DNA from 2 places in the Rossellomorea sp. y25 genome. Region 1 is predicted to be linked to the other one. Evidence: a T-box and tRNA genes for the amino acid it is inferred to sense, from the RefSeq annotation. Region 1 holds a T-box; the other holds one or more tRNA genes.
What was found. The T-box of region 1 lies ahead of proS (proline--tRNA ligase). A T-box ahead of a tRNA ligase gene usually reads a tRNA of that ligase, here a tRNA-Pro.

Region 1 (6,606 bases):
TTTATTGCTGCTGGCAGGCATCGGGATTTCGAATGTAGGAGGGTGGATTTATTTAATCTCCCTAAATTTGATTGTTTTAGACGAGTGGGGATCACCTCTGGCAGTGGTGATTTTATATGTCTTGAAGCCTGTGGCGGCCATTTTGACAAATGGCTGGGCGGGAAGCTTGATTGACCGGGTCAACAAGCGGAATCTGATGGCGGGTCTTGATTTTTTCAGAGGGGTGTTGATTGCGGCATTGCCTTTTCTTTCGTCCAATTGGTGGGTGTATGCGGTTGTGTTGATCATCAATATGGGAAGCGCCATGTTTTATCCGGCGTCCATGGCGTACATCACGACCATCATTCCCCGGGGTAATAGACAGCGATTCAATGCTATCAGGGGGCTGATCGGATCGGGTGCGTTTCTTATTGGACCTGGAATTGCCGGACTGATGTTCATGATGGGGACACCTACGTTTGCCCTTTATATGAATGCATTGGCCCTCTTTTTATCAGGAGTGATCACCCTGTTTCTACCGAAGCTTGAGGATGGAATCCCAGTTGATACAGGTGATACCAAATGGGAAGTCATCAAAGAGGATTGGCGGATGGTGTGGAGGTTCAGCCGGCGCGCTACTTATGTGATGGTTCTTTACGTCTTGTTCAGCATTCTGCTTGTGATGACGGCAGCCATCGATTCCCTTGAGGCCGCATTTTCTAAAGAGGTATTGCAGCTTTCGAACAGTACGTATGGATATCTTGTAAGCGTTGCAGGTGGTGGATTTGTATTGGGGTCGATCCTGAACGCGTCCCTTTCCCATAAGCTCCATCACATGCATCTGATGGGATTTGGTTCTCTGCTCGTTTCCGGAGGATATCTGATTTATTCTTTCTCAGAAGGTTTCTTATTAGCGGCGATTGGGTTTGCTGTTTTATCATTTGCCCTGGCCTTTGCGACGACAGGGTTTGAAACCTTTTATCAAGAACATATTCCCGCTGTGATCATGGGGCGGGTAGGCAGTATTTATGGATTGCTGGAAGGGGTATTGGTCATCCTTTCCACGGTGCTTATTGGAGTGGGAGCCGAGTTGGTGTCGATTCGATTTGTTGTGATTGCGGGTTCGATGATCATGCTTGGGGTTACAGTGATTTTGTATATTAGCTCTACCAGGAATTATTGGGAAAAACAGTTAAGACGTAATTCTGAATGTTATAATAAATAAAAAAGGCACAAAGGGGGTCAGTGGATGAAGATGACGGCTGATCAATACTGGGACCGGTGGGAAGAGTTGATGGGCCAGGAAGAAGCAAGTTATGAGAAATGGAACGATTTAGAGGATCTGTTGTCCATTGCTCAGAAAGAAAAGGACCTCTATAAGGAGTTTTGCTGCCGGTTCGGGATCATGAGGACCGTCAACTATCTTGGGGAGTATGAGGAATTATTCGATCATTTCGAGTGGTGCAACGGCTTCTTTTTAGATAATGAAGAGAGCCTGCAGGATTGGGTGGAAAGCCTCTTTTGGATCTATAAATGGATGGCGGAGCATCTGGTGAAGATGCCCGGCATTGACACGGAACTGTTAGATGCCTTTTTCAGTGACTTTCAAGAAGCGTATGACCGTTATGGCTACAGTCTAGGCCCCTTTTACCAGCATCAGCATAAACGTGCGTTGAAAACAGGGAATGTAGAGGAAGCGGAAGAGTATTATCAAAAGTGGATGACAGCGGAAAGAGACTCGCTTTCAGACTGTGAAGCCTGTGAATATCAGACACAGCTTGAGTATTTTTATTTTACCGGGGAAAAGGAAAAAGCCCGCCCCATTGAAATGCTTTTATTATCAAAAGAAGTGACATGTGGTGAAATTCCCCACTTGACCTATAGTAAGCTGCTCTTGCCTTATCTTGGTGGAGGAAGCCTCGCGCTATCAGTCAGAAGGATACTTTTTCATCTATGATAAGCCACACTTTTTAGTCGAAGCTTCCGAACATATCCGGTTTCTTGCTTTAACGGAACCTGTCAGGGGAATTAAAGTATTGGAGCGTCACATCGAGTATGCGGATAGCGGGAAGGATCCTTACGGGTTGTTTTACTTTTATATGAGTGCGATTGTCCTTCACCGTAAGCTTGTGGAAGCCGGTCATCGTCCGGGATTTGCCATTGATGTGATGAGTGAAATTGCGAAAGAGATCGCCGGAGATTTTGATGAGAGGAATGGGAATGATTTCTTTAGTCGGGAGATGGAGAGAATTTATTCTTTGTAACAAATATTGACACCCCCATCAAATCTATATATAATCATCTAAAATATGTGAAACATTGCCGAGGATCAGTAAAGGGATCTTGTCTTTATAGAGAGGGAGCGTTTTGGTGAAAAGCTCCTATAGATGAACCTTTGAACCTGCCTCTAAGTTCTGTATCGAATGAAGATATCAGCGGTCCGAAACCGTTATCATGGAATGAGTGTAAAGCTTTGCTTTGAATCAGGGTGGTACCGCCAGAAATGGTCCCTGATGAGAAGCAGGGCTTTTTTTGTTTTATGGGTGTCGATCAGGCGATTCGCTGATAAATCCGGTATTTCGCTGATAAAACGAAAATTTCGCTGATAAAACGAAAATTTCGCTGATAAATCCGGTATTTCGCTGATAAAATGAAAATTTCGCTGATAACTAAACCAATCCAATTAAAAATAAGAGGTGCTTTCAAATGGCAAAAGAATTTGTAAAAGATGTTACGGGCATGAATGAGGATTTTGCCCAATGGTATACGGATGTCGTGACGAAGGCGGAGCTGATCGATTACTCAAGCGTCCGCGGGTCGATGATCATCAGACCTTACGGGTACGCCCTGTGGGAAAATATCAAAGATGCCCTTGATGCGAAAATAAAAGAAACAGGGCATGAAAATGTGTATATGCCACTTTTCATACCTGAAAGCCTCCTGCAACGGGAGAAGGATCATATCGAAGGCTTCGCGCCTGAAGTGGCATGGGTGACCCATGGAGGGGAAGAGGAGCTGGCGGAACGACTATGTGTCCGTCCGACTTCCGAGGTATTGTTCGGAGAGCACTATAAAAACATTATCCATTCCTACCGTGATCTGCCTAAGCTTTATAACCAGTGGGCCAATGTGGTCCGCTGGGAAAAGACGACCCGTCCTTTCCTGAGAACATTGGAATTCCTCTGGCAGGAGGGACATACGTGTCATGAAACGGACCAGGAGGCACATGATGAAACGGTGAAAATGCTTGAGGTGTATGCGGAGCTTTGTGAAGAGCTGCTGGCGATCCCGGTCATCAAGGGGCAGAAAACGGAAAAAGAAAAGTTTGCCGGTGCGAAGTATACGTATACGATCGAGAGCCTGATGCATGACGGGAAGGCTTTGCAATCAGGAACGTCCCACCATTTAGGTGATGGATTTGCGAAAGCATTCGGCATTCAATTCACGGACCGTGATGGAAAGCTTCAGCATGTGCAGCAAACGTCCTGGGGATTCACGACCCGCATCATCGGTGCGATGATCATGGTTCACGGGGATGACCGGGGGCTGGTGGTTCCTCCACGAATCGCACCGACTCAGCTGATGATCGTGCCGATTGCCCAGCACAAGGAAGGCGTCCTTGATTTTGCCTATAATCTAAAAGGTCAGCTTGCTTCCATCGCCCGCGTTGACATCGATGCGAGTGATAAGAAGCCGGGCTGGAAGTTTAATGAATATGAAATGAAGGGAATCCCACTTCGCCTGGAGGTCGGTCCACGGGACATCGAGAACGGGCAGGTGATTTTAGCAAGACGAGATACGGGTGAGAAGATCACGGTTGCCATGGAAGAGCTGGAGGGGAAAGTCACAGAACTTCTAGAGGACATTCAACACAATCTTTTAGAAAAAGCGAGAGCTCACCGTGAAGAAAAAACCACGGTAGCGAAAACCTTTGAAGAATTCAAAACGACGGTGAACGAGAAAGGTGGATTCGTCAAAGCCATGTGGTGTGGAGACCGCGCCTGCGAAGACAAGATCAAAGAAGAAACGAGTGCTACATCACGATGTATGCCATTTGAGCAGGTGCAGGTGTCCGATACGTGTGTGTGCTGTGAAAAAGGTGCGAAACACCTAGTATATTGGGCAAAAGCGTACTAAGAGACAAAAGACTGGTTCTTCCGTCCTTTTTCTTACAAAAGTCGTCTTTTTATCGTGTTTGATTAATAAACATAGGTAAAGGAGGCGTCGATTATATGGATTTTGAACTCATCATCGTTTTGTTTATGGTATTCGTGGTAATCAGCCTTTGGGTCGTGCATACCAAGCTCAACCGGATCACCGAGCATGTGCAGCAAATGGATGAAGAATACTTATCCGATGAGCAAATCGAGAGGGAATTAGAGGAAGAATGGAATAATGATAAGTAATGACTAAGGCGTTTCTCCTCAGAGGAACGCCTTCCGTTTTTATGAAAAAAAACTACCAATCTAAATGGCCGGTTGATACTATTAAACGTATGAGGGGTGAGGGAAGTGGGGGCTTTTGTCATCATTTTGGTCCTAGTGCTATCGCTATGGTCTATAACAGTCACCATTGAGAAGCAAACAAGCAGACTGGTAGAAAGCCAGCGTGAGCAGATCGAATGGCTAAAGAAGATACAATCAAAATTAGAAGAAAAATGACTTATATAAACGAAAGGGAGGGGCAAAGATGAAATATAAGGACTTAATCATCGAAACACCCCGATTGGTCATCAGACCCTTTGTAAACCGGGATTACAAAAACTGGTTAAGGGAACACCTGAACAGGCTCCCATCCCAGCATAAATATGATGTTGGCTATCAGGACATGAGTGAGTGCACGGAGTTCTGGTTCAGGGAGATGCTTCTGAAGCATGATGAAATGATCGATCGGGACCAGGTCTATATTCTGGGGATCTTTCTGAAAGAAGGTGGCGCGAATATTGGGACCATCGACTTCTCCACTCTGATGCGGTACAACTTTAACTGGGGAAGGGTCGGTTACACGGTACATAATCGTTACTGGAACCGGGGCTACGGGAAAGAAGCTGTGAAGGCAGCCCTTCAGCTGGCTTTTGTCAAATTGAATTACCACAGGATCGAGGCCCATATCAATCTCGATAACGCGCCATCGATCAGCCTTGCAGAAGGTGTCGGCATGCAGTATGAGTGCACGCGGAAAGGATTCATTTATGAGTTTGGGAAGTGGACGGATAATCTGGTGTATTATGTGAATGCCGGTGAATCATAAAAAAACGATGAGAGCTCATGAGCCCTCATCGTTTTTTTATTATAATCCTTCGATGGTCAGTTCTTTCACTGGCAGGAATTCTTCCCCTGTATCCATGTACTTCACGTTCACCTTGTCATTTTCCTTCAGGTAGATCGCAAGTAAGCTGTTTTCGGAGGAGACGATATAGTTGTTGCCGTTGTCGAGTAAGAATGATACGACTGTGGAGTCGCCTGTCTTTTCTTTATAGACCCGGACGACTGTACCATTTGTCTGTTTCTCCTCGGCTTTTGAGCTGCCGTCAACGCTCCCGCCTCCTCGTTGAAGGGCGGTTTTGTATTGCTTCAATGCCTGGTTTGGTGTGCCCGCATAGGCTGATATTTCCGGGTTGGCTGCCGAGACGATGAAGTAGTTTTGTAAGAAACCATTCGCATCGAGCACCGGGGTCAGCCAGCTTGCTTCTCCGTAGAAGTTATAGAGCACCGGCATTTCGCCGTCCCATTTTTTCTCGATGAATTTCTTCTGGATGATCTGTAGGGCTCCTTGTGAATCCATGTAGGATTCTTCAAGATTTCCTGTGTAGAATGTCGCTTCTCCCGTTCTTGAGTTCGTCAGGGAGTAACCGAGCATGGAATCGACACCTTCTTTTGGCGAGGTGAAATCGGTGAAGTAGTACATGTCACCATTTTCGTCAAAAATAGGGCTCACATTGGCTTCGGTCCCTTCATCTGAAGGAAGCTTGACGTCTGATTTACCGAAGCGGCTGTTCCAGAATCCTTGAACGTAGTTACCGAAATAACTGTTTTGGAGGCTGACGGTTTCCGGTGAAATCGCGCCGTCAATGAAATCCGGTACGTCATCGATTTTGTATGACTTGGTATCACCGGATTTTGGATCTACCATGACGATTCCTTTCGCTTCAAATCCATTTCGTGCAGAAATGAACTCACCGTACGTTCGAATATAGAATGGCTTTCCTTCGTCATCGACCTCAAGCTGAACATCACCATTGAAGATCTGCTTCGGATAGTTCAAGCGGATGTGTCGCTCGATCTTTTTATTAAAGAAGGCAGATGGTGTGTAGACCATTTCCTCTTTAATGAATTTAGGGTTTGCTGATGAATCGGTGGCACTTAGCGTGAAGTAACCAGGTGTTTCATCCCCCTTGAACCATTTAAAGAATCCGGAGAATTCAACCGGTGCAATGTAGACGTACTCGCCATTGACCTTTTGAATCTGCAGTCGTCCAAGCTCATAGTAACTCGTATTCGGAACCTGACCGAATGCTTTCTTCATTTTGTTACGGGCGAATTGTGGAGGGACGCTTGCCGGCGTTTCCTTCTCATCGAACGCTTCGATTTCCGTTTTTACCTCCATTTTCGCTGATTCAAATTTCTG
Region 2 (6,606 bases), 1.5 Mb from region 1:
GCACTGTCTCAACGAGAGACTCGGTGAAATTATAGTACCTGTGAAGATGCAGGTTACCCGCGACAGGACGGAAAGACCCCGTGGAGCTTTACTGTAGCCTGATATTGAATTTTGGTACAGCTTGTACAGGATAGGTAGGAGCCTTGGAAGCCGGAGCGCCAGCTTCGGTGGAGGCATCGGTGGGATACTACCCTGGCTGTATTGAAATTCTAACCCGCGCCCCTTATCGGGGTGGGAGACAGTGTCAGGTGGGCAGTTTGACTGGGGCGGTCGCCTCCTAAAGAGTAACGGAGGCGCCCAAAGGTTCCCTCAGAATGGTTGGAAATCATTCGCAGAGTGTAAAGGCACAAGGGAGCTTGACTGCGAGACCTACAAGTCGAGCAGGGACGAAAGTCGGGCTTAGTGATCCGGTGGTTCCGCATGGAAGGGCCATCGCTCAACGGATAAAAGCTACCCCGGGGATAACAGGCTTATCTCCCCCAAGAGTCCACATCGACGGGGAGGTTTGGCACCTCGATGTCGGCTCATCGCATCCTGGGGCTGTAGTCGGTCCCAAGGGTTGGGCTGTTCGCCCATTAAAGCGGTACGCGAGCTGGGTTCAGAACGTCGTGAGACAGTTCGGTCCCTATCCGTCGTGGGCGCAGGAAATTTGAGAGGAGCTGTCCTTAGTACGAGAGGACCGGGATGGACGCACCGCTGGTGTACCAGTTGTCTTGCCAAAGGCATCGCTGGGTAGCTATGTGCGGAAGGGATAAGTGCTGAAAGCATCTAAGCATGAAGCCCCCCTCGAGATGAGATTTCCCATCACGTATGTGAGTAAGATCCCTAGAAGATGACTAGGTAGATAGGTCAGAGATGGAAGCATGGCGACATGTGGAGTTGACTGATACTAATCGATCGAGGACTTAACCACAAAGAGTCATTTTTTAAATGAACAACGATTGGTCGATACTTGGCTTTCTTGACATCAATTCTTTATCTAGTTTTCAGGGAATGAATTTTATAAGAAAATATAAAAAAAAGCCTTGAAAAAATATATCTACACGATATAATAATACTTGTCCTTAAAAAAGAGACAAGAAAATGTCTGGTGACAATGGCGAAGAGGTCACACCCGTTCCCATGCCGAACACGGAAGTTAAGCTCTTCAGCGCCGATGGTAGTTGGGGGATCTCCCCCTGTGAGAGTAGGACGTCGCCAGGCTTTATATTTGGAGGATTAGCTCAGCTGGGAGAGCATCTGCCTTACAAGCAGAGGGTCGGCGGTTCGATCCCGTCATCCTCCACCATTTTTCATTAGTGGGTAATTAATATGCCGGTGTAGCTCAACTGGTAGAGCAACTGACTTGTAATCAGTAGGTTGGGGGTTCAAGTCCTCTTGCCGGCACCATTTTGGTTTTGAATTTCATCTTTTGAGATGAGCCATTAGCTCAGTTGGTAGAGCATCTGACTTTTAATCAGAGGGTCGAAGGTTCGAGTCCTTCATGGCTCACCATTGATTTTTGCATTAGCAAAATATCAATCATACATGCGGGTGTGGCGGAATTGGCAGACGCACCAGACTTAGGATCTGGCGCCGCAAGGCGTGGGGGTTCAAGTCCCTTCACCCGCACCATTATATTTCGCGGAAGTAGTTCAGTGGTAGAACACCACCTTGCCAAGGTGGGGGTCGCGGGTTCGAATCCCGTCTTCCGCTCCAGAAGATTTTGCCGGGGTGGCGGAACTGGCAGACGCACAGGACTTAAAATCCTGCGGTAGGTGACTACCGTACCGGTTCGATTCCGGTCCTCGGCACCATTGATTTTTCGGAAGGAAACGACATATTTTGCGCCCGTAGCTCAATTGGATAGAGCGTTTGACTACGGATCAAAAGGTTAGGGGTTCGACTCCTCTCGGGCGCGCCATATTATCGGGAAGTAGCTCAGCTTGGTAGAGCACTTGGTTTGGGACCAAGGGGTCGCAGGTTCGAATCCTGTCTTCCCGACCACTTCTTTGGGGCCTTAGCTCAGCTGGGAGAGCGCCTGCTTTGCACGCAGGAGGTCAGCGGTTCGATCCCGCTAGGCTCCACCATGTTTTTTTACGAAAGTAAGATAAACTTCATTGGTTTTATGAAAGTAAAAAAATATTTTTGATATTATGTTTCTTGGCGGTGTAGCTCAGCTGGCTAGAGCGTACGGTTCATACCCGTGAGGTCGGGGGTTCGATCCCCTCCGCCGCTACCAAAAGGGACCTTTAGCTCAGTTGGTTAGAGCAGACGGCTCATAACCGTCCGGTCGTAGGTTCGAGTCCTACAAGGTCCACCAAGTACCATTTTTATTACGGAGGAATACCCAAGTCCGGCTGAAGGGATCGGTCTTGAAAACCGACAGGGGTGTAACAGCCCGCGGGGGTTCGAATCCCCCTTCCTCCTCCATATTTACTTTTATGGTGAATTCCTTACTCATATCGTCGCGGGGTGGAGCAGTTCGGTAGCTCGTCGGGCTCATAACCCGAAGGTCGCAGGTTCAAATCCTGTCCCCGCAATACCATTTTTGACTTAGGATAGGGTAATCCTTGATGAGTCACGCATGGATAGTTATTTTCGCTATCGCGAGGTAATGAAACCTATTTTGCTTACGCAAAAAGCTTTGGTCCGGTAGTTCAGTTGGTTAGAATGCCTGCCTGTCACGCAGGAGGTCGCGGGTTCGAGTCCCGTCCGGACCGCCATTTTCTTTAAATAAGATTATGGTTCATAATTAAATATTTTACTCTAAGTAAGGCTCAGTAGCTCAGTTGGTAGAGCAATGGACTGAAAATCCATGTGTCGGCGGTTCGATTCCGTCCTGAGCCACCATTTTCTATTTGAAGACATTATGGCGATTGTGGCGAAGTGGTTAACGCACCTGATTGTGGTTCAGGCATTCGTGGGTTCGATTCCCATCAGTCGCCCCATACTTTCTTATTTAAATACCGCGGGTGTAGTTTAGTGGTAAAACCTCAGCCTTCCAAGCTGATGATGAGGGTTCGATTCCCTTCACCCGCTCCAATTATTTATGGGCCTATAGCTCAGCTGGTTAGAGCGCACGCCTGATAAGCGTGAGGTCGGTGGTTCGAGTCCACTTAGGCCCACCATTTCATTATTCCGCAGTAGCTCAGTGGTAGAGCTATCGGCTGTTAACCGATCGGTCGCAAGTTCGAATCTTGCCTGCGGAGCCAATATGGGGAAGTACTCAAGTGGCTGAAGAGGCGCCCCTGCTAAGGGTGTAGGTCGGGCAACCGGCGCGAGGGTTCAAATCCCTCCTTCTCCGCCATATTATGGCCCATTGGTCAAGCGGTTAAGACACCGCCCTTTCACGGCGGTAACACGGGTTCGAATCCCGTATGGGTCATCTGAAAAAAGACTATCATTTTTGATAGTCTTTTTTTTTGTACAAAGTAGTAGAATTAGTGGTTATTTTATTAATAATAGAAGAAAAAATGACTAAATGAAGAGAGTTAATTGAATATGGAGGCAGATCGGGACTAAAATAAGCGGTTTTACAAGAGAAACGCATGCTTCTATTTCTCTACGAAGGATATATTATCGACTTCTCCACATATATTATCGACTTTTCCCAATATATTATCAACTTCTGCACTTTTCTTTTCAGATCCAATTTTTCAATACAATAAACGGAGGATGGGAACATTCAGTCAGTGATCATCGAAAAGTAAATGGCATCAATCACCTCTTAATCTCTTCATTAAACTTCTCAAGCTCTTCAATAAACCCAACCTCCTTTAAAGACTAAACTATGAATGCTCCCTCCTTAATTACCCATCCGGGACCATTAGAACATGTTTCATTCACCCTACTAATCACCATAAGCATGCAGGCGCCTGATGCATAACGCCTTCTCAATCACTCCTTAATTCGACACCGCCATCCTTCTCACAATCAGCCAGAAACGATACAAAATACCGGAATCCTTCTGCATTTTCTGCAAATTTCACATTTTTTAATTAAAAAACTTTCGACAAATTCCGCTATGAATTCAACATGATTCCCCTATGTTCTTCCAATGTAAACCTTATCATTTAGTAAGACTTTCCAATAGTGAACCATTTTATCAAATGTATGTAGGAAATTGTCGTAATTGAGCGACGATAATAAAGAGGATTTTGATGAACTTGAAAGAAAGTAGTAAGTAGATTGAAAAAATGTAGGTGAGATGATGAACGCAATGACCATATCAGATTATGATGTTTTTTTGTTTCATGAGGGAAATTTGCAGCAGGCCTATCAGTTTATGGGTTCACATGTGAGAAGAGACTCTACTGGAACCTATACAGAATTTTGCGTTTGGGCACCGAAAGCAAGACATGTTTCATTGGTTGGATCTTTTAATCATTGGAATGGAACAGGGTATGAACTTACGAGGCGGAATAACGAAGGTTTATGGACAATTCGCATTGATGAGAATCTATCGGGAGAAACGTATAAGTACGAGATTACGACTCCCTCAGGTTCAAAGAAGCTGAAGGCGGACCCCTATGGGTTTGCTTCTGAGAAGCGTCCAAATACTGCAAGCGTCGTGTATGAGCTGCAGGGGTTTTCATGGGAGGATGAGGAGTGGCTTGAGCATCGAGCCAGTTCGACGGTCTATGACAAGCCTATGGCAATTTACGAAGTGCATTTAGGCACATGGAAAAAGAAAGCAGGGAAATTTCTTTCCTATAAGGAATTAGCACAGCAATTAATTCCCCATGTGAAAGAACAAGGATTTACACATATTGAGTTGCTTCCTGTCACGGAGCATCCGTTTGATCGTTCTTGGGGGTATCAAGGTACTGGTTATTATTCTCCGACTAGTCGCTATGGCTCACCTCATGAATTGATGGCGTTCGTGAATGAATGTCATTTACATAATATTGGCGTGATATTGGATTGGGTCCCGGGTCATTTTTGTAAGGATGCTCACGGGTTATATGAATTCGATGGTTCGTTTGCTTATGAGTATGGAGAGGAAAGGGACCGTGAGAATTATACGTGGGGAACGGCGAATTTTGATTTAGGTAAGGGAGAAGTGAGAAGCTTCCTGATTTCGAATGCCCGTTTCTGGATGGACCTGTATCATATTGATGGATTCCGGATTGATGCAGTGGCCAATATTATTTACTGGGCTAACCAGGGAGAGCTTGCTCCCAATGAAGGAGCCATACAGTTTTTGAAAAACTTGAATATGGCAGTGTTCGAGTATGATTCTTCGATTTTGATGATTGCAGAGGATTCTACAGACTGGCCACAGGTGACGTCTCCTGTTCATTATGGAGGACTTGGCTTTAATTATAAGTGGAATATGGGATGGATGAATGACGTCCTTAAATATATGGAAACAGACACGTCTGAAAGAAGGCATGTGCATTCTCTTATAACATTTTCATTGTTATATGCGTACTCAGAGAATTATGTGCTTCCCTTTTCCCATGATGAGGTGGTACATGGGAAGAAGTCATTATTGAATAAAATGCCAGGTGATTACTGGCAGAAATTCGCTCAATATCGTCTGCTCCTGAGCTATATGATGGCTCATCCAGGGAAAAAGCTTCTGTTTATGGGAAGTGAACTTGCCCCGTTTTCAGAGTGGAAGGATTTAGAGGAAATAGATTGGCATTTATTGGATTACGAACTTCATCACAAATTCAACTCATATTTTAAAGAGCTTATGCATTTATATAAAGGTGCTGAACCATTATTTCAAATGGATCATCGTTCAGAGGGATTCGAATGGGTGGATGTGGATAATCGAGAGCAGCAGATTTTCTCTTTTATCAGAAATGGGAAAGAGAAGGGGGATCATCTTGTGGTGATCTGTAATTTCAGTCCTCGTGTGTATCATCAGTATAAGGTAGGAGTCAATAAGGTTTCTTCTTATGAAGAGATTTGGAATAGTGATGATGAACGATTTGGTGGTTCACATCAGGTGAATCCTATGCCTCTTACAGTGCACAACGAGTCCTACCATGGAAGAGAAGGATATGTGGAAATGACGATTCCACCATATGCAGCCGTTTATTTAAAACCAATAGATTGAAAGGGGAGAGAAAAAGATGGCAAAAGGTAGATGTGTGGCCATGTTATTAGCAGGTGGAAAAGGGAGCCGTTTAAGCTCATTGACGAAGAGTCTGGCGAAACCAGCCGTTCCGTTCGGAGGAAAATATCGTATTATTGATTTCACATTAAGCAATTGCACAAATTCAGGGATTGATACGGTGGGTGTCCTTACTCAGTACCAGCCGTTAGTATTAAATTCTTATATTGGAATCGGAAGTGCATGGGATCTTGACCGTAGAAATGGGGGAGTGACCGTACTGCCACCTTATGCTGAATCATCTGAAATGCGTTGGTATACAGGGACGGCGAGTGCCATTTATCAAAATATGAATTACCTTGAGCAATATGATCCCGAGTATGTGCTGATTCTATCAGGAGATCACATTTACAAAATGGATTATAGTAAAATGCTTGATTATCACATCGAGAAGAAAGCGGATGTCTCGATTTCCGTCATTGAAGTAGGCTGGGATGAGGCAAGCAGGTTCGGTCTTATGAACACCAATGAGGAAATGAGAATTACAGAGTTCGAAG

Region 2: it encodes a tRNA-Pro, which carries the amino acid that the T-box ahead of proS (proline--tRNA ligase) is inferred to sense. The anticodon was not compared.

Annotation. Positions count from the first base shown of each region.
Region 1 covers NZ_CP145886.1:610,164-616,769, forward strand. The annotation lists gene AAEM60_RS03095 (MFS transporter) at 1-1,204, shown strand, start outside; gene AAEM60_RS03100 (hypothetical protein) at 1,229-1,936, shown strand; gene AAEM60_RS03105 (hypothetical protein) at 2,016-2,243, shown strand; T-box leader at 2,290-2,494, shown strand; gene proS (proline--tRNA ligase) at 2,686-4,116, shown strand; gene AAEM60_RS03115 (hypothetical protein) at 4,212-4,385, shown strand; gene AAEM60_RS03120 (hypothetical protein) at 4,491-4,640, shown strand; gene AAEM60_RS03125 (GNAT family protein) at 4,669-5,229, shown strand; gene AAEM60_RS03130 (hypothetical protein) at 5,269-6,606, opposite strand, start outside.
Region 2 covers NZ_CP145886.1:3,695,066-3,701,671, reverse strand. The annotation lists rRNA gene AAEM60_RS18710 (23S ribosomal RNA) at 1-913, shown strand, start outside; rRNA gene rrf (5S ribosomal RNA) at 1,087-1,203, shown strand; tRNA gene AAEM60_RS18700 (tRNA-Val) at 1,213-1,288, shown strand; tRNA gene AAEM60_RS18695 (tRNA-Thr) at 1,314-1,389, shown strand; tRNA gene AAEM60_RS18690 (tRNA-Lys) at 1,419-1,494, shown strand; tRNA gene AAEM60_RS18685 (tRNA-Leu) at 1,530-1,614, shown strand; tRNA gene AAEM60_RS18680 (tRNA-Gly) at 1,624-1,698, shown strand; tRNA gene AAEM60_RS18675 (tRNA-Leu) at 1,708-1,796, shown strand; tRNA gene AAEM60_RS18670 (tRNA-Arg) at 1,827-1,903, shown strand; tRNA gene AAEM60_RS18665 (tRNA-Pro) at 1,910-1,986, shown strand; tRNA gene AAEM60_RS18660 (tRNA-Ala) at 1,994-2,069, shown strand; tRNA gene AAEM60_RS18655 (tRNA-Met) at 2,145-2,221, shown strand; tRNA gene AAEM60_RS18650 (tRNA-Ile) at 2,226-2,302, shown strand; tRNA gene AAEM60_RS18645 (tRNA-Ser) at 2,320-2,412, shown strand; tRNA gene AAEM60_RS18640 (tRNA-Met) at 2,449-2,522, shown strand; tRNA gene AAEM60_RS18635 (tRNA-Asp) at 2,629-2,705, shown strand; tRNA gene AAEM60_RS18630 (tRNA-Phe) at 2,757-2,832, shown strand; tRNA gene AAEM60_RS18625 (tRNA-His) at 2,855-2,930, shown strand; tRNA gene AAEM60_RS18620 (tRNA-Gly) at 2,951-3,024, shown strand; tRNA gene AAEM60_RS18615 (tRNA-Ile) at 3,034-3,110, shown strand; tRNA gene AAEM60_RS18610 (tRNA-Asn) at 3,120-3,194, shown strand; tRNA gene AAEM60_RS18605 (tRNA-Ser) at 3,199-3,289, shown strand; tRNA gene AAEM60_RS18600 (tRNA-Glu) at 3,296-3,367, shown strand; gene glgB (1,4-alpha-glucan branching enzyme) at 4,190-6,052, shown strand; gene AAEM60_RS18590 (glucose-1-phosphate adenylyltransferase) at 6,069-6,606, shown strand, end outside.